3 regions of the Vibrio scophthalmi genome follow, and region 3 is predicted to be linked to each of the others. Evidence: predicted binding sites of a transcription regulator. Region 3 holds the regulator's gene; each other region holds the start of a gene.

Region 1 (6,215 bases), on a different replicon from region 3:
ATCGTTGATACTCTCAATTGCACTGCGAATGGTGTTAAGGGAGAGGGCGGCAGATTGTGCGGTAGAAATGGTTTCATTACTGCTTTGCTGGCTAGAATCCATTACGGTGACTGCGCGCTTTGCACCGTCTTTTAGGCGTTCGATCATCGCTTGTATTTCACCAGTGCTTTGCTGGGTGCGGCTGGCGAGAGATCGTACTTCATCAGCGACAACTGCGAAGCCTCGGCCTTGCTCACCCGCTCGGGCAGCTTCAATAGCGGCATTGAGCGCGAGAAGATTGGTTTGTTCAGCAATATCACGAATCACGTCTAGAATGGTGACAATATTACCTACGTCGCTATCGAGCGTATTAATGACGCTGCTGGCATTGCTGACATCGGCGGAAAGCGACTCAATAGAACTCACGGTAGAGGTAATCGTGTTGTTCGTGGTTTCAGCTTCCTTATTTGCTTCACGGCTGGAATCGGCTGCGACGATAGCATGCTCGCTGACCGTCTCTGTAGTGGCCAGCATTTGCGAAACGGCTGTAGCGACCATTTCACTTTCTTGTTGTTGACTACTACTAAAGTTTGCCATGCTATGGGTTATTGACTTGATATTTTCCATTTCAGATCGAACAGCATTAGATGAAATGACCACTTGCTCGACGGTAGTGTGAATGCGAGAAACAAAAGTATTAAACGATTTTGCCAGTGCGCCAAGCTCATCCTTGGTATCAATGTCAATACGTTGAGATAGATCCGCTTCGCCTTGGCTAATATCATTCATCGCGAGTTGTAATGATTTGATTGGATTAACCACAAAGCGACTATTCATCCAGAAGGCGAGAACGGCAACCAGTACCGCAAACGCAGCGCTAAACTGAACTGCGACGTTTGAGCTAGAAATTGAAGCATTTACTTCTTCAATTAAAACTTCTTTTTGTAATTCGATATCGTCTTTGATCAAACCTAGATTTTCGCGAATGACTTTGAATTGTTTTTCAATTTGCTGTTCGTTTTGATTGAAATAGCCTTCCGCTTGAGCTGGATTATCAAACATCGGCTTGAACGAGTCTAACCAGATATCCGTGGTCGATATCATCGTATCGTAGTTAATGCGTGTTTCGGCGCTCAATAGCCCTTGTTGATAGAGTGGTAATGCCGATTGCATGCGTGGAATCGCTTTCTTGGCATTGTCGAAATATTCTTCAGTATGATAAGCAATTTGCTCAGGATCACTGACGCGATAGATATTCATCGCGGCAACCATGACTTGGTAAAGATCGCGATAGGCATCTTCTAAATTGGTGAAAGCAGGCAACACACTCGCATTGAGTTGACGGTTTAACTCTTTTTGCGTGTTTGCTTGAAACATCGAGAACATGGTGGAGAAGAGTAGGGTAGAGAGTACGGCAATTAGGGGAATACTCACTTTGAAAGAGATTGGGAGGTTTTTCATAACGGCAGCCTTGTAACTGAGTGTTAACGTATTGCCACTCGTTATACGTTAAGTTTCATAGCGATTGCTATGGGGTTACATTGGTACATTAGCAAGATGGAATCGGCTTCAACTCAATCAAGAGTTTTAGTTAAAAATTCCATCGAAAGAACGATTTATCAGTATTGCAGGCGATAAAAAGAACCCCGCATTGAGCGGGGATGAAGGCTTGTGGATATTTGTAATGATTTACCGTTGACGTTGTAGTGAACGCAAGGAGTACGTTAACTGCATTAACCTTAGGTAAAGAAGTCATATTTAGCTAATTTCAATATGCAAATAATTGCCCTTTGAGTGGTGATTGGGATTTGCATCTCACTATTTTGTTTTGCATTCGCTTCCCATTCAAAATGACGAAACGATTGCGTGGTTAATATTTGTTCGCTTGAACGTTTGCGCAAAAATATGTGATGAATATCTCACACTGATGTTTATACTTTCCGCCCGGTTAAGAGCATCAGCTCTACCAATTACAAGCCGTCACAGGGAATGGTGAATGACCCCACGGACCGGACCAGCTACCAACTCAATGCTTGTAAAGGTAATCTAAAGTGAATGTATTATTTGGTTTAATCGGCGTTCTCGCTCTGATCGGGTGTGCGGTTCTATTGTCAGAAAGTCGCAAATCAATTAACTGGAAAACAGTCTCTCGAGCTCTGTTGTTGCAAGTGGGTTTTGCCGCTTTGGTTCTCTATTTCCCGCTGGGTCAAGCCGCGTTAACCAGTATGAGCAGTGGTGTGGCCGGGTTGCTCTCCTTCGCAGATGAAGGCATCAAATTCCTATTTGGTGATTTAGCGACGTCGGGTTTCATTTTTGCTGTGCGTGTCCTTCCTATTATTATCTTCTTTAGCGCGCTTATTTCAGCTCTCTACTACTTAGGCATCATGCAAAAGGTCATTGAGTTTATTGGTGGCGGTATCCAAAAATTCTTGGGTACAAGTAAAGCAGAATCTTTGGTTGCAACGGGCAACATCTTCCTTTCTCAAGGTGAGTCTCCTCTTCTAGTTCGTCCATTCTTGTCTCGTATGACACGCTCGGAACTTTTTGTTGTGATGTCAGCGGGTATGGCTTCAGTTGCAGGTAGTGTTTTAGGTGGATATGCTGGCCTAGGTGTCGATCTTAAATATCTGATAGCAGCAAGTTTTATGGCCGCTCCAGGTAGCTTAATGATGGCAAAGATCATCGTGCCTGAGCGTGATGTTCCTGTGGACCAAACTCAGATTGAGATGGACAAAGCGCAAGATAGCAACGTCATTGATGCATTGGCGAGTGGTGCGATGAATGGTATGAAAGTCGCGGTTGCGGTGGGTACCATGCTTATTGCCTTTGTTTCAGTGATTGCGATGGTGAATACCGGTCTAGAGAATATGGGCGAGCTGGTTGGCTTTTCAGGTATTACTCTACAAGGTATTTTTGGCTACTTGTTTGCTCCTCTTGCTTGGGTAATTGGTGTTCCAAAGCATGAAGTTCTGATGGCTGGTTCTTACATTGGTCAAAAGATCATTATGAATGAGTTTGTTGCGTTCATTGATTTTGTGGAACACAAGCAACTGCTTTCTGAGCACTCACAGGTGATCATCACTTTTGCGCTATGTGGCTTTGCCAATATTGGCTCAATTGCAATCCAGCTTGGCTCGATTGGTGTTATTGCTCCAGACCGTCGCTCTGAAGTGGCAAATCTTGGCCTTAAAGCGGTTGCTGCAGGCACTCTAGCTAACCTAATGAGTGCGTGCTTAGCGGGTATCTTTATTCTGCTATAAAAAGATGGTTTTTAGAAAAACGCTTCTATGATGAGGCGTTTTTTTTACTAATTTTTGCTCCAAAGTGGAAATTTTCTTTTTAACGCCTAGTTAAGCAGAGTATCGATTACAGTTAATGAGAAATTTATGATTTGCAGCAAAAACATCCATGGCTGAAGGCGTAGTATCAATGCGGGAACTTTTCTTGGAACGTATTGAACATGAATAATTTGGTTGATCGCTTTTTGCGTTATGTAACTTTTGACACTCAGTCTAACCCTAGTAATCTGCGTTGCCCAAGTAGTGAAGGCCAGCATACCTTTGCTCAAGCTTTAAAGCAGGAACTGATCGATCTAGGTTTGAGTAATATCTCACTCGACGATAATGGCTACTTGATGGCGCGCTTACCGAGTAATGTTGACTATTCAGTCCCAGCGGTTGGCTTTGTTGCCCATATGGATACGGCTCCTGATGCGTCGGGTTACAATGTAAAACCGCAAATCGTTGAAGATTACCAAGGCGGTGACATCGCGCTCGGCAAAGGCGATGAAGTACTTTCCCCCATTCATTACCCTGAACTGCATAATCTGCATGGTCACGACATCATCTGTACAGATGGTACCACCTTATTGGGGGCAGATAATAAAGCTGGTATTGCTGAAATCATTACAGCGATGGCCCACTTAATAAATAACCCTCATATTCCCCATGGCGATATTTGCATTGGTTTTACCCCTGATGAAGAGATTGGCCGAGGAGCAGATCTATTTAATGTTGAGAAATTTGGTGCGGAGTGGGCATATACCATTGATGGTGGCCCTGTAGGTGAGTTGGAGTATGAAAACTTCAATGCAACTAACGCAGATGTGATCTTCCATGGCATCAATGTTCATCCGGGCACGGCGAAAGATAAGATGGTCAATTCCATTAATCTTGCGGCACGTTTTCAAATGATGATGCCCGCGGACGAAACACCAGAGAGCACCGATGGCTACCAAGGCTTTTATCATCTTAAATCGGCAGAAATGTCGGTTGCTCGCAGTGAGCTTGGTTACATCATCCGTGATTTTGACCGAGCGGGGCTTGAAGAGCGTAAAGCTGTCATGCAGCGTAATGTCGATCGATTGAATGCCGAGCTACATAAAGGTCATGTGGAACTGAAACTCACTGACAGCTATTTCAATATGAAGGAAATGGTTGAGCCTTACCCGCACATCATTGAATTGGCCAAACAAGCAATGATTGAGTGCGATATTAAACCAAACATTACTCCCATCCGTGGTGGAACAGATGGTGCACGGTTGTCGTTTATGGGGCTGCCTTGCCCGAACATCTTTACCGGTGGCTATAACTTCCATGGTATCCATGAATTTATCACCGTACAAGGCATGCAAGATGCGGTTAACGTTATTGTGAAGTTGTCAGAAAAAACCGCACTCAATTACCGATAATTCTCTGATTGTTCTAGGATTAAGGAGTCCCCTTAACTCTGGAGTGAGTGATGATTAAAGGTGCTCTATTACTATTTTCTCATCTGTTTATCGGTGGGGTGGGCTTTGCATTAGGTATTTACGCATTGCCCATCCTTACTCAACCAGCGTCACCGGAAATGACTTCGGTTGAACAAATCTCAAATCACGCGCTATTTAGCGGAACATTTCAACGTGAGCGGCAAGACAGTGATTTTTTGCACTGGGGAGAAGGTTCCGTCTCGTTAACGGACAGCCAGGTTGTATTCATCGGTGAGTTGGCGCCAGGGCCTGACTATAAACTCTATCTATCGCCTATCTATATTGAAACAGAAGCTGCGTTTCATCAGCATAAAAACCGTATGGCTCAAGTAGGTGACATCCGAACTTTTGACCGTTTTTCTATTGATCTCCCAGCAGATATAAAAGTGGAAGAATTTAATACCGTGATCGTGTGGTGTGAAAGTTTTGGCCAATTTATCACCTCCGCACGATATAACTAGCTGGATTTTCTGCGCTTAGTGTGGGAAGTTTATGGTTAAAGCAACGCGTTTGAATTATTGATAGGAGTAGAGCGTGGAGAAAGTACAAGTTGTTATCGATTTTCTTCTAACTCATAAGTTGGCATTCTCAGCATTGATTATCTTGCTGATTTCAATTGTACGTCGTGTCACTTTAGCGAAGATTCGCGGTGATGTCGCCTTTTTATCAGAAGATCAGCGCAACTGGATGTCACGTACCAAAAATGGCGCGTTTGCCATGATGGTACTGTCTCTGTTTATTTTGTGGCAATCGGAGATCAATGAGTTTGCATTGTCTTTAACGGCTATTGCTGTGGCGGTTGTTGTAGCAAGCAAAGAGATCATTCTTTGTTTTACGGGGTCAATTCAACGTGCAAGTTCACGTTCATTCCGGATTGGTGACTGGATTGAAGTGGGTAAATTGTGCGGTGAAGTTATTGAACACAATATGATGGCAACGGTGATTCAAGAGATCGATCTTTACCATGGCCAATACCATTTCACGGGTAAAACCGCGACATTACCGAACAGCATGTTCTTTACTTATCCGGTAAAAAACCTCAATTTTATGAAGCGCTATGTTTACCATGACTTTAGTATCGTAGTACGTGACTTTGTTAACCTCTACCCATTGTTGCCAGAGCTTAATGTTAAGGTTGAAGAACACTGTTTATCATTTATTGAAGTTGCGCGTCGCTATAACTCAGTGATTGAGAAACATGCGGGTGTCGACCTTCCTGGCTCGGAGCCTCATATTCACATTAATAGTACCCCAACGGGAGAACAAGCTGTTCATGTGATGCTGTTTTGCCCCACCGAACAAGCCAATCATCTGGAGCAATTAATTCGCCAAGATTTTATGGAAATGTACAGTGAGTTGTTTACAGAACCTACTCTTAAAAATATAGGTTAACTCCATGTTATTTGTCAGATAAATCTATCCATTCCAGGTTGATATACTTTAAATCGTAACGATAAAATATCGCGATGGAAATCTAGCGGTAGAG
Region 2 (6,215 bases), on a different replicon from region 3:
AACCGCTTTACAGGCAGAGCGTAACCTTGCTATTACAGAGGAGACTCTAGCTCTTGGGGCGCCACTATCTCAACTGGCACACCATTTTGCGCCAAGATCACCGCACGAGCTTTCGCTTCAGGCTGATCCATTGCTTGCAACCACCATGTTAGCTCTTGTGGTATGCCTAGCACGGTTTTACTACCATCGCTGCGTGTTAACGGTTCATGAGCTTCAATATAGACACTTCGGTCAGGCTCTAAGCTAATTTTAACCGGTGCATTAATGACGGTAACTTTCTCCCCCAAGTCAACCTGCTCAAAAAGCCATTCAATATCTTGTGGTGACATACGAATACAACCCGCACTCACTCGCATCCCAATACCAAAATCTTTGTTGGTACCGTGAATTAAATAGTCCCCAGCGCCGTGAGCTAAGCGCAGTGCATATTCACCCAACGGATTATCAGGCCCTGCGGGAACAACCGCTGGTAGAGTCACCCCTTTTGCTAAATATTCTTTACGAATCGAGTTAGGTGGTGTCCAAGTTGGATTCGGCCTTTTTTGGCTAATTTTAGTTACCATTTCTGGCGTATCACGTCCGATGCGTCCAATTCCGACCGGAAAGATGTGCACCACGTTTTGCTCAGGAACAAAATAGTACAAGCGCAACTCGGCAAGGTTAATCACCACACCTTCACGTTTCACATCCGGCAAGATCACTTGCGTTGGGATGGTCAAGACGTAGTCAACAGGCGGCAAGAAAGGATCCACGCCTTGGTTAGCCGCCATCAAAGCTAAGAAGCCGACGTCGTATTGCTTAGCAATATCAGCCATACTTTCACCTGTTTTGATTTGGTGAAATTGAGTTCGACCGACAATCTTGCTGTCTTGAGGGGGAAGCTCATAGCTCCGTGCAAAAACCGTGGAGCTGACACAGCAGCATAGTATGAGCAGCTTACGCAGCATCATTGGAAATCCTTAGCATCTTGAAAGAGCCGTAAGGTTATCTCTCTTTCGCTTTTGTGATCAACCATTGGTTTAGGATATGACAAGCTAATGACATTTTCCCACCGCCAAGGTTGGTGAATAAACTTGTTGGGTACTGCGCTTAACTCCGGGATCCAATGACGAATAAAATCACCGTCTGGATCAAACCTCTCACCTTGCGCGGTCGGATTAAAGATACGAAAATAAGGCTGAGCATCGCACCCCGTCGAAGCGCTCCACTGCCACCCTCCATTGTTGGCCGCATAGTCCCCATCCACCAGCTTCTGCATAAAATACCTTTCACCGTCATGCCAATGAATGTGCAGGTCCTTAGTCAAGAAACTGGCCACGACCATTCTCAAGCGATTGTGCATCCAGCCGGTTTGATTGAGTTGACGCATAGCGGCATCGACAATTGGATAGCCTGTCATCCCTTTTTGCCACGCCGCTAAATGTTGTTTACTCCCGGGCCAATTCAGTTTTTCAGTCCACTGAACAAAATTTTGTCCTTTACAAAGCTTTGGTTCAAAGTGTAGTAAATGTTGATAGAAATCTCGCCACACCAATTCACTGATCCAAGTGTGGATGCCTTCCCCCAAGAGGGGACTGGTTATCTGATGAGCTTGGGCAGAGTAGAGAACCCGAGCCACACATTGTCGAACCGACAAAGCGCCAATGGCAAGATAAGGTGAAAGCATGCTTGTCGCGTTTAGCGCTGGTTTGTCACGATCGTTGTGATAGTTATCGACCCGCTCGTGGCAAAACTCACGTAACAATTGACGAATCGCTTTGCTGTTAACCACATATCGCTCACTCGATTCGCGTGGATAAGAGAAAACACTTTGCGGCGATAAAAGTGCTGGATACGACTCTTTCTGCTCCGCCTTGATATCCAATATGTTCGTCGAATCGTCTCGTACTGCGGTAGTTTTTACCACTGGCGGTAGATTTTCGGTTAAACGAGCTAAATAGGCACGTTTAAACGGGGTAAAAACTTTAAAGTACTGACCTTGTTTGTTGAGTACGGAGCCAGGAGGCAGCAAACACTTATCATCAAAACCCTGAATTTCAATCGCGCTGTGGCTATGTAGTAAATCATCACGATCTTGTTCATTAACCTCATACTCGCGATTAAATACCACACGCTCTGCACCATAGCGCAGCGCGCAGTCACTCACTTGCTGAACAGATTGCTGATAGTTTTCAACTTCCATGTATAGCAAGGGAATATTGAGTTGTGCTAAGTCTTGCTGTAACTCAAATAGACGACGATAAATCAAATCCGCTTGAATTGGACTAAGGTGATGGTTTCGCCAACTATCGGGCGTGGCAACGTAAATCGCAATAACGGCTTGCTGCGTATTAATCGCGCTTTGCAAAGCCGTATTATCTTCAACGCGTAGATCACGGCGAAACCACATGAGTTGCATCACAACACTCCTTTATCAACAGCCATTGCCCGTTGGATGTTCGTTTAATCCGCTTTCATCAACCTAAAAAATCAATCTTACGCACTCATTAACGTAGTGATTAATGGGCTAGTGGTAAACTGACTGCCCAACACGTTAGCAATTGCTTGTATTGGCGTGAGCTGTGCTTGAGCAGGCGCTTGTGAAGCAAACACAGCAACCATTGCATAATTCTCAAGGCCCGTATTAGATTGCAACCCACTGATATCGTCAACGCCTTCGATAAAGCTAATACTGTAACCTCGATCGACTAACTTTAACGCCCATAGCCTCATGGCTGTCGAGCCTATAGCATCATAACTAACCACCAAGCCTTTACCATTGCGAGCCGCCTTGTTTTCAGCGTCTAAAATTGACGTTAACCGTGCTAACAAAATCGATTGAAACAGACCTGATTGCAATGTTTGCTGACTTTTTTTCACCTGTGCTATCGCGGCAACGATGGGTTGAATATACCGAGTGGTAATGATCTCTAATGGATACTCTTTAAACACCAACGATAACGTCGCTTCCGCTTTATGGCGATTTAGTTGAGCAAGTGCGCTTAAGGTCGTTTCCACTTCTTCTAGCACTACATCCGCGGCGCCTGTTGGAAATTCAGGAACTTGCCCGCTATCAAGTAAAACTTTTACCTTACCAATCGCAACGCCTTTTTCCAGCCACCCTTGTATGATTCGGATCTGTTCAATATGTTCATAGGTATATAAGCGATGGCCCTTCTCAGTACGCTGCGGTTGAATGATATTGTATCGACGCTGCCATGCGCGCAATGTCACCGGCTTAATCCCGGTTAACTCTGATACTTCGCGAATTGCGTACAGTTTATTTTCACAGCCCATAGCGTAAACGTAACTCCTGTGGGTAAGGGTTTAAAAATTTCTGACTTTGTAAATATTCATCAGGGAAGCGCTGCATATGATGCTTTAATAGCGTTAGCGGTGCCAGCAGAGGAAGAACACCCAGACGATAATCGTCAATCACCTGGCAAAGCTCAGCTTTCTCGTTTTTTTCTAGTGCTTTTTTGAAATAGCCCTGAATATGCATTAAAACATTAGTGTTATTTTTTCGACTGGCGCGATTTGCCATTGCTGTCATTAAACCAACACGGTAGAGCTGATAAAACTCTTCAATAGAATAATTTGCAACTTGTGCGACTAGTTTTCCCAGCTCTTTATAAGAGGCCGGATGGTGCGCCATCAATGTCAGCTTGTAACGAGAATGAAACGCCACAATTTTACCTGCACTTGGCTCCCCATCCATCGAATGATAAAAGTCGTGTAAGCAGAACACCCGAGTCACAAAGTTTTCTTTTAATATCGGATCATTAAGTCGGCCATCTTCTTCGATTGGCAACCAAGGCATACGTGTCATGAGCTCTTTGGTGTACAAACCAATACCGCTTTTTTCAGCACTATTGCTGCCATACACTTTTACTCGTTCCATGCCGCATGTCGGAGATTTAGCGCACACCACGTAGCCGCATAAATCTTCGTTTTGTAATCGTTCTATACGACGACGAGAAAATGCCAACATGCTGTCAGTGTGATCCTTGCTTGCATCTCTTGTTTCAACCAAGGCAATACGTTCTTTATCTGAAATCAGACGAATCGTCGGCCTTGGTACTGGCATACCAGATTCAACTTCAGGGCAAACGGGAACGAATCTAAAATGATTACCCAATTCCTTGGTAACAAATCGACTCGATTTATGTCCACCGTCAAAACGAACGGTTTCACCGAGTACACAGGCACTAACACCGATTTTGATTTCCTGTTCCATACCCTTTCCCTCTTTAAACAATCGCCCTTTACATCTCAAAGGTCACCAAACAAGTTATGCACACAAACTGCGTATACAAAATTATTTCACGTATAAGTATTAGCATAAAAACAATTGTTGTACAAAAATTAAATTCGTACAGAAATGTCATACTATCGATAAATAAATAAGGAATTGAATGACGCAATCGTTCGGCAAAACGATTGCCTTACCAGTTTCAACACAATTAGTTATCAATAGGAAAATTAATCCGATTAGCTCGACTTTTTGTGACATACTTCTCAAGGAGTCCCGCTACATCTAGCTAGTATTGCCTCAACAGATTTATTGAGGTTCAACACTTTTAGTAATTACTAGATTGAACTTTCCTAAAATATCGGAGTAACGACTATGGCAACCCCACACATTAATGCTCAACCTGGTGATTTCGCTGAAACTGTTTTGATGCCAGGCGATCCTCTTCGCGCTAAATATATTGCGGAAACTTTCCTTGATGACGTCAAACAAGTGTGTGATGTGCGAAACATGTTTGGTTACACCGGCACATACAAAGGCAAGCCTGTTTCTGTGATGGGGCACGGTATGGGTATCCCATCTTGCTGCATCTACGTACACGAGTTGATCGCAGAATACGGTGTGAAAAATGTGATTCGAGTAGGCAGCTGTGGTGCGGTTCGCGATGATGTAAACCTAATGGATGTGGTTATCGGTATGGGCGCATCAACCGATTCAAAAGTAAACCGCATTCGTTTTAACAACCACGATTTCGCTGCGATCGCAGATTATGGCCTACTTGAAGAGGCGGTAAACCAAGCGCGTGCGCAAAATGTGCCAGTGAAAGTGGGCAACGTATTCTCAGCGGATCTTTTCTACACGCCTGAAGCCGATATCTTCGCAAAAATGGAAAAGCTAGGCATTCTTGGTGTTGATATGGAAGCGGCTGGTATTTACGGCGTAGCGGCGGATCTTGGTGCAAAAGCACTGACAATTCTAACGGTTTCAGACCATATCATTCGCGGAGAGAAACTGAGCGCGGAAGAACGTCAAAAGTCGTTCAATGACATGATGAAAGTTGCACTCGAAACGGCAATTTCTATCTAAATTTGTTTTACAGCCAGTGCCTGACTGGCTGCTTTAATCACCCGAGGGGGGATTGTGGCATCTAGCAACTGACCCAACGAGGCATAACAACGACTGCTCACTTTATTCATTTAAGTTGAATATGTCGTTGTAGTACATCCTACTTCATTGATTACATTGGCGTGTTATAAAGTGTGAAGGATGTCATTTGCTTGATTAGGTTTGGTCGTGGATAAAGCCTTGCCCCCTTAATTTTAGGTGTTACGTGATAAAACCATCATCGCATCCACACAAAGGTTCTGAATTGCCCGAAGCTGTCACAGACGAGCATGGCAACACCTTATGTCAACTGAACTTCTGTAAAACACTGGCCTGCGATAACTTTGGATTAAGCGACGCACACCGTTATGTTGTCCAACATGCCAACCCTAAGCGCCCTGCGATGGTTTGTCGTGAATGTGGTGCCTTCCCTCCGCTACTCAACAATCAAGATGTACTTGATGAATTACACCGTTTAAGACAATTACATTGTGAAGGACTGCCCGCTTGTCGCAATAAAGATTGTGAGCATTTCGGATTATCCATCCATAGTCATAAACACCTCTACCATGCCTTTGGTTATAGTGGTGATCGTCAACGTTATCGCTGCAAAGTATGCCAATCGACTTTTGTCGACAAATGGTCCGGTGCCAACCATAAACTCAACTTTCAAGAGAACCTATTGGGGTTGCTCTTTATGGGTTATTCCGTCCGTGAAATTTGTCGTAAGCTGACTATCAACCCAAAAACCTTCTATGATCATATCGATCATATTGCCAGCCGTTGCCGCCGTAAATTGGCGATGTTCGACGCACGTTGGGTTAACCACGCTGAGCAATACGAACTCGCATCCCACTACATGCCTTTGCAGAGCAAAAGC
Region 3 (6,215 bases):
GAAGGCTACCTGATGGTTGGCTTTGATAGTGCTAGCGGTGAAGTTGCTGGTTGTACAGGGATTGAAGCGGCGATCGGTTGGGATGTGCCATTCTATTCTTACCACATCAGCACCATCGTTCACTCCTCGCCGAAGCTCGGGGTCAACAATGTGGTGAAGTTGCTGACCTTTGGTAATAACTACACTGGCTGTAGTGAAATCTGCACCTTATTTTTGCGACCTAAATTTCGCGGTGGCAATAATGGTCGATTGATGTCGAAATGCCGTTTTCTGATGATGGCTGAACATCCCCATCGCTTCTCTAAAACAGTCTTTGCCGAAATGCGTGGTGTTTCCGATGAAGAGGGCAATTCCCCTTTTTGGCAATGGCTGCAAGAACACTTCTTTTCGATTGATTTTACCTTAGCCGATTACTTAACAGGTATTGGTAAGAAAGGCTTTATTGCCGACCTAATGCCAAAACTCCCCATCTACGTCAACTTATTGAGTAAAGAAGCGCAAGCGGTGATCGGCCAAGTGCATGACAACACCAAGCCCGCTTTACGCTTACTAGAAAAGGAAGGGTTTACCTGCCGTAACTATGTCGACATCTTTGATGGTGGCCCTAGCGTGGAATGTGATCGTGAAAATATTGAATCGGTACGTCACTCATTTCGCGGCAAAGTGCATATTGATCAGCACGCCAGTGCACAAGATTTTTTGATCAGTAATACCTCATTTGAACAATTTCGCGCGGTCGCAGTGAAAGCCGCGTTTGATCAAGCAACAGATACGGTGATTATCTCCAGTGATGTCGCCAATGCCTTGCAAGTACAGCAGGGCGATAACGTGCGTTTGCTTCCCCTATAAAGCTACAGACTCTAAGGAATTGGTTATGTCACATTGGATTGCAGGACAATGGATCGCCGGACAGGGTGAACCGATGAGTTCAATTAGCCCTTATAACGGCGAGCTGATTTGGCAAAGTGATAGCGCCACTGTCGCTCAGGTTGATGCGGCGGTAAGCGCCGCAAGAGAGGCGTTTTTATCATGGAGGAAGACGCCTTTTAGTGAGCGCGAGAGGCTGGTATTACGCTTTGCCGAGTTAGTGAAACATCATTCCGAGTCGATTGCAGAAATGATTTCGCTGGAAACTGGTAAGCCATTATGGGAAACCCGAACAGAAGCGGCGGCCGTTGCGGGCAAAATCGCTATTTCGATTCGTGCTTACCATGAGCGAACTGGCGAGAAGAAACGTGAAGCCGCAGGGAATCAAATCGTACTGCGCCACCAACCACTTGGCGTGATGGCCGTTTTTGGCCCATATAACTTTCCGGCCCACTTACCAAATGGTCATATCGTCCCAGCGTTACTCGCTGGTAATACGGTGGTGTTTAAGCCTTCTGAGCAAACTCCGGCGACGGGGGAGTTTATGATCAAACTATGGCAAAAAGCAGGACTGCCAGATGGAGTGATTAATCTTATTCAAGGCGCGAAAGAGACCGGAGTGGCGTTAGCCCAATCTAAAGGTATTGATGGCTTGTTGTTTACCGGGAGTGCGAATACGGGTCATCTGCTCCATCGTCAATTTGCCGGACAACCGGACAAGATGTTGGCATTGGAAATGGGCGGTAATAACCCGATGGTCATCTCACCTCACTATGGTGATGTGGATGCGGCCGTGTATACCATTATTCAATCGGCCTTTATTAGTGCTGGTCAGCGCTGTACTTGTGCGCGTCGACTTTACCTTCCTAGTGGTGAAAATGGTGATGTGTTGCTGAATAAGTTACTCAGCGCGACGAAAAAGATCGTCATGGATGAGCCATTTGCCGACCCCGCCCCTTTTATGGGCTCACAGATATCTTTAGCCGCCGCGCAGGCTATTTTGGCGGCTCAAGCTAACTTGCAGTCATTGGGTGGGGTGAGTTTAGTCGAAGCCACCGCAGGTGATGCTGCGTTCGTCTCACCGGGTATTATTGATGTCAGCGAGATTACATCGCTACCTGATGAAGAATACTTTGGACCACTCCTGCAAGTGATCCGTTATCAAACCTTAGAGCAAGCGGTGGAGCTTGCAAATGATAGCCGCTTTGGTCTATCAGCAGGATTGGTGACAACCCAAGAGAGTGAGTGGGCCTATTTTGTGGAACATATTCGCGCTGGCATCGTTAATCGCAATCGACCGCTAACCGGCGCGAGCGGTGATGCACCATTTGGCGGGCCAGGAGCGTCGGGAAATTTACGGCCAAGCGCTTACTACGCAGCTGATTATTGTGCTTATCCGATGGCCTCGGTGGAAGGGGAACAAACCGAACTTCCCGAGACATTGAGCCCGGGCTTATCACTGTAATTAACCGACCATCGAAAAGGCCAGAGAAAATGCTCCACTGGCCTTTTCTTTTACTACACTAATAATCCTTACCAAGAATATCGAGACAAAAATAATTCCAAGGAGGCGTTATGACGCCAGAACGACTGTTTGAATCATTATGGAATGATTATATTGCACGCTTATGCCCGTCAGCTGGAAACGTCCACAAATTATTGCAACGCAACGAGCCATTGATCAACGACCATATTGCTCTACGTACCTTTAACCTTTCCCCTGTCGCGTTAGAAGTATTGGCGAAACCTTTTATTGAACTGGGTTATCAAGAGGCGGGGGATTACCAGTTTGAAAGTAAAAAATTGCTGGCAAAGCATTATGAGCACCCTGATACCACGCAACCCAAGGTATTCATTAGCCAACTTAAAGTGGAGGAATGTTCAGAGCAGTTGCAACAGATTGTGCAAAAGCTAGTTGAACAGGTGAATCCAACTGAGATGCAAGGTGAAGCCTTTCTATATGCAGGTCGACCTTGGCAACTGAGCCATAACGATTATTTATTGTTGGCCGAAGAGAGTGAATATGCGGCTTGGTTGGCGGCTCATGGTTATGGCGCGAATCATTTCACAGTCAGTGTCAATCAACTTGAGCAGTTTGATGAGGTTCAACAGGTGAATGATCATCTGTCGTCAGTGGGGTTTGTCATTAACCAAGCGGGTGGGGAAGTCAAAGGTTCACCTGAAGTACTGCTAGAGCAATCATCAACCATGGCCGATAAAGTACAGGTCGAATTTGATGATGGCGTGGTGTTGCTGCCTGGTGGTTTTTATGAGTTTGCCAAGCGTTATCCGATGCCCAATGGTGAGTTATACCGTGGATTCGTCGCCGCCTCTGCAGATAAGATCTTTGAGAGTACTAACGGGTAACAGTATGTTATTGCGATGGATGTTAAAACAGGCTTTGTAAGCACTAGCCTTACATTTGTCATTCCATAGAGCGTGTTAGCGCGAGTAGGGAATCTTGTTTTTCGTTGTGGAAAGAGAGATCCCCAACTCGCTCGTTCCTCACTCTTGAGGATGACAAGTTCCCGAAAAGAAAAAGCCACCCGAAGGTGGCTTTATAAATCTTGCTTAATTCAATGTGAATTAACGCGTACCGTAAACAACGATAGTCTTACCGTGAGCAGAGATTAGGTTCTGCTCTTCCAGCATCTTCAAGATACGACCAACGGTTTCACGAGAACAGCCAACAATCTGACCGATCTCTTGACGAGTGATCTTGATTTGCATGCCGTCTGGGTGAGTCATTGCATCTGGTTGTTTCGCTAGGTTTAGTAGCGTTTGTGCAATACGGCCAGTTACGTCTAGGAAGGCTAGGTCGCCTACTTTTTGGCTAGTCACTTGTAGACGACGAGCCATCTGTGAAGACAGACGCATTAGGATATCAGGGTTTACCTGAATCAACTGACGAAATTTTTTGAACGAGATTTCCGCTACTTCACAAGGAGATTTAGCACGAACCCAAGCGGTACGCTCTTGATCTTCTTCAAATAGACCAAGCTCACCGATGAAATCACCTTGGTTTAGGTAAGAAAGGATCATCTCCTTACCTTCTTCATCTTTAATAAGTACGGCAACAGAACCTTTAACAATGTAGTACAAAGTTTCTGCTTTTTCGCCCGCGTGGATTAGCGTGCTTTTTGATGGGTACTTATGAATATGACAGTGTGAAAGGAACCACTCTAATGTTGGATCGGTTTGAGGTTTACCTAGAACCATAATATCTCACTTCCTCTGCAGGGTACGCTTGCTGCTTTCCATAATTTAGCTGGGCCCGAAATCGGGATAACTAGGCTAGGAGCACTTAAATGAGTGCTGCAAGCTATCTTGTGTTTCGGTTTCAAATAGTATCCTTTTTCCGGAACGATTTCTTGATTTTAATCGGGTCCGAGAGACTATTTCCTAAGCAAAAACGTGCACATGATCACGGTATGAAAAGTAATCGTGTTCTAATGCTGATTTTTAGCCAATTTTTCCAGTTTCGATTAATTGCTGAAGAATCGGTCTGACGATTAACTCCATTGCAAAACTCATTTTACCGCCAGGCACAACTAAGGTGTTATGACGCGACATAAACGAGCCATCTATCATTGCTAATAGGTAGGGATAGTCAACGTTTTTAAAACCACGTAGGCGGATTACAACAAAGCTTTCATCTAAGCTTGGAATCCCCTTCGCATCTAGCGGGTTTGAAGTATCAACGGTTGGCACACGTTGGAAGTTGATATGGGTACGTGAAAACTGTGGGGTGATGTAATTGAGGTAATCGTCCATCGAACGCACGATTGAATCCATCACCGCTTCTTTGGAGTGACCTCTATCACGAGTATCGCGAACAAATTTTTGAATCCACTCAAGGTTAACGATAGGTACCATACCAATCAAAAAGTCGACATGCTGGGCGACATTAATATCCCCATTCACCACGCCACCATGCAGTCCTTCGTAGAACAGCACATCACTGTTTTCTGGCAGGTCTTGCCAAGGCGTAAATGTGCCTGGCATTTGATTGTAGGGAACCGCTTCGTCGAAGGTGTGTAGATAGCGACGGATCTTACCGCTGCCATCTTGGCCATATTGGTGGAAGAAGTCGGCTAAGCCGGGGAAGTCATTAGCTTGCGGGCCGAAGTAACTAATATGACGACCTTGTTCGCGTGCTTTACGAATTTCTACATCCATTTCTGGGCGAGTAAATCGATGGAAGCTATCGCCTTCCACCCATGCAGGCTTGATGTCCATCATATTGAACATTTTACGAAAGGCTTCAGAAGTGGTGGTCGTTCCGGCGCCAGAGGAACCGGTGACGGCAATGATCGGATGCTTTGCTGACATGACAAACCTTGTCTAGTGATAACGTTCCTGTGATTACTCGAACTTAACCTTTGTCGATGACAAGCATGTTAAGTTCGAAAAGCATTACAGTTTGGACGCATCAATATAACATAATTTAACCTTTTCGCATCTTCTTCGTGGGAAAGACTCGGTTAGAACTGCGGACTCAGTTCGGTTTCGTTATTAGCGAACCATTAGAACTTGTGGCGTAATTGCACATCGACAGTTTCATGCAATTCAGAGAAAACGATGACCGCTTCTCCTGTCTCAAGTTGCTGCTTAACTTGATCAATTTTATCTTGTACTGAGATTTCAATTTCGCCGTAGTCTGTTCCTTCTCGTAAAACAAACTCTCTAAGCAAGCTCTCCAGTGTTTCTGGTGCGATCTGCTGCCAAGGAACAATCATAAATACCTCTTTATTCTATGACCTTGTATCGGTGAGGCTCGATTATGCCGTTTTTAGTGCTTGATAGTAAGCGGGGAGCATCTCTTCCAGCCAAAAGCGGGGGTTCATGACACTGCCAGTGACAAAACCCACGTGTCCGCCTTTTTCAAATAGGCGGTAGTGAATATTCTCCGGTAGGACAAAATGCGGAATGACCGCATCGGTCATAAACGGATCATCTTTGGCATGAATGATTTGGGTTGGCAATTTGATTTGCTGTAGGCGATGAATCCCAGAGCAACGCTGATAATAATCATCGGCATCTTGAAATCCGTGCAGCGGTGCGGTGATCAAATCATCAAAATCATACAATTTGGTGACTCGTTTGATTGATTGATAAGTCAGCCCTAACTCACCTTTTAACAGGTGGTGTTTACGCAGTGCATTACGTTTGAGAGAACGCAGTAGGTAGGTTTTATAGATCTTAGAAAAGCCTTGTTCGATGCGCTCAGAACAGGCGGATAGATCGAGCGGGGCAGACACAATGGAAGCGGCATCCAAGAGCGGATTATCGGCGTACTGGGCTAAATAGTTGGCCAGCATATTACCGCCAAGAGAAATACCAACCGC

What was found. Region 3 encodes CRP, which controls carbon source genes, mostly activating them, when cyclic AMP is high. Its sites were predicted from a motif close to TGTGANNNNNNTCACA; they were not measured.
Region 1: the regulator CRP is predicted to act here: its motif matches at 1,886-1,901, upstream of RJD38_RS20570 (NupC/NupG family nucleoside CNT transporter).
Region 2: the regulator CRP is predicted to act here: its motif matches at 4,485-4,500, upstream of deoD (purine-nucleoside phosphorylase).

Annotation. Positions count from the first base shown of each region.
Region 1 covers NZ_CP134272.1:1,259,816-1,266,030, reverse strand. Annotated here, with positions in the region: gene RJD38_RS20575 (methyl-accepting chemotaxis protein) at 1-1,440, opposite strand, end outside; gene RJD38_RS20570 (NupC/NupG family nucleoside CNT transporter) at 2,031-3,239, shown strand; gene pepT (peptidase T) at 3,440-4,669, shown strand; gene RJD38_RS20560 (DM13 domain-containing protein) at 4,723-5,190, shown strand; gene RJD38_RS20555 (mechanosensitive ion channel family protein) at 5,264-6,121, shown strand.
Region 2 covers NZ_CP134272.1:563,847-570,061, reverse strand. Annotated here, with positions in the region: gene RJD38_RS17525 (L,D-transpeptidase family protein) at 33-947, opposite strand; gene phrB (deoxyribodipyrimidine photo-lyase) at 947-2,398, opposite strand; gene RJD38_RS17515 (MerR family transcriptional regulator) at 2,476-3,276, opposite strand; gene RJD38_RS17510 (YbgA family protein) at 3,266-4,216, opposite strand; gene deoD (purine-nucleoside phosphorylase) at 4,607-5,317, shown strand; gene RJD38_RS17500 (lactate dehydrogenase) at 5,601-6,215, shown strand, end outside.
Region 3 covers NZ_CP134271.1:1,708,408-1,714,622, forward strand. Annotated here, with positions in the region: gene astA (arginine N-succinyltransferase) at 1-849, shown strand, start outside; gene astD (succinylglutamate-semialdehyde dehydrogenase) at 875-2,332, shown strand; gene RJD38_RS07795 (DUF1338 domain-containing protein) at 2,443-3,234, shown strand; gene crp (cAMP-activated global transcriptional regulator CRP) at 3,454-4,086, opposite strand; gene RJD38_RS07805 (phosphoribulokinase) at 4,330-5,199, opposite strand; gene RJD38_RS07810 (YheU family protein) at 5,394-5,606, opposite strand; gene RJD38_RS07815 (hydrolase) at 5,649-6,215, opposite strand, start outside.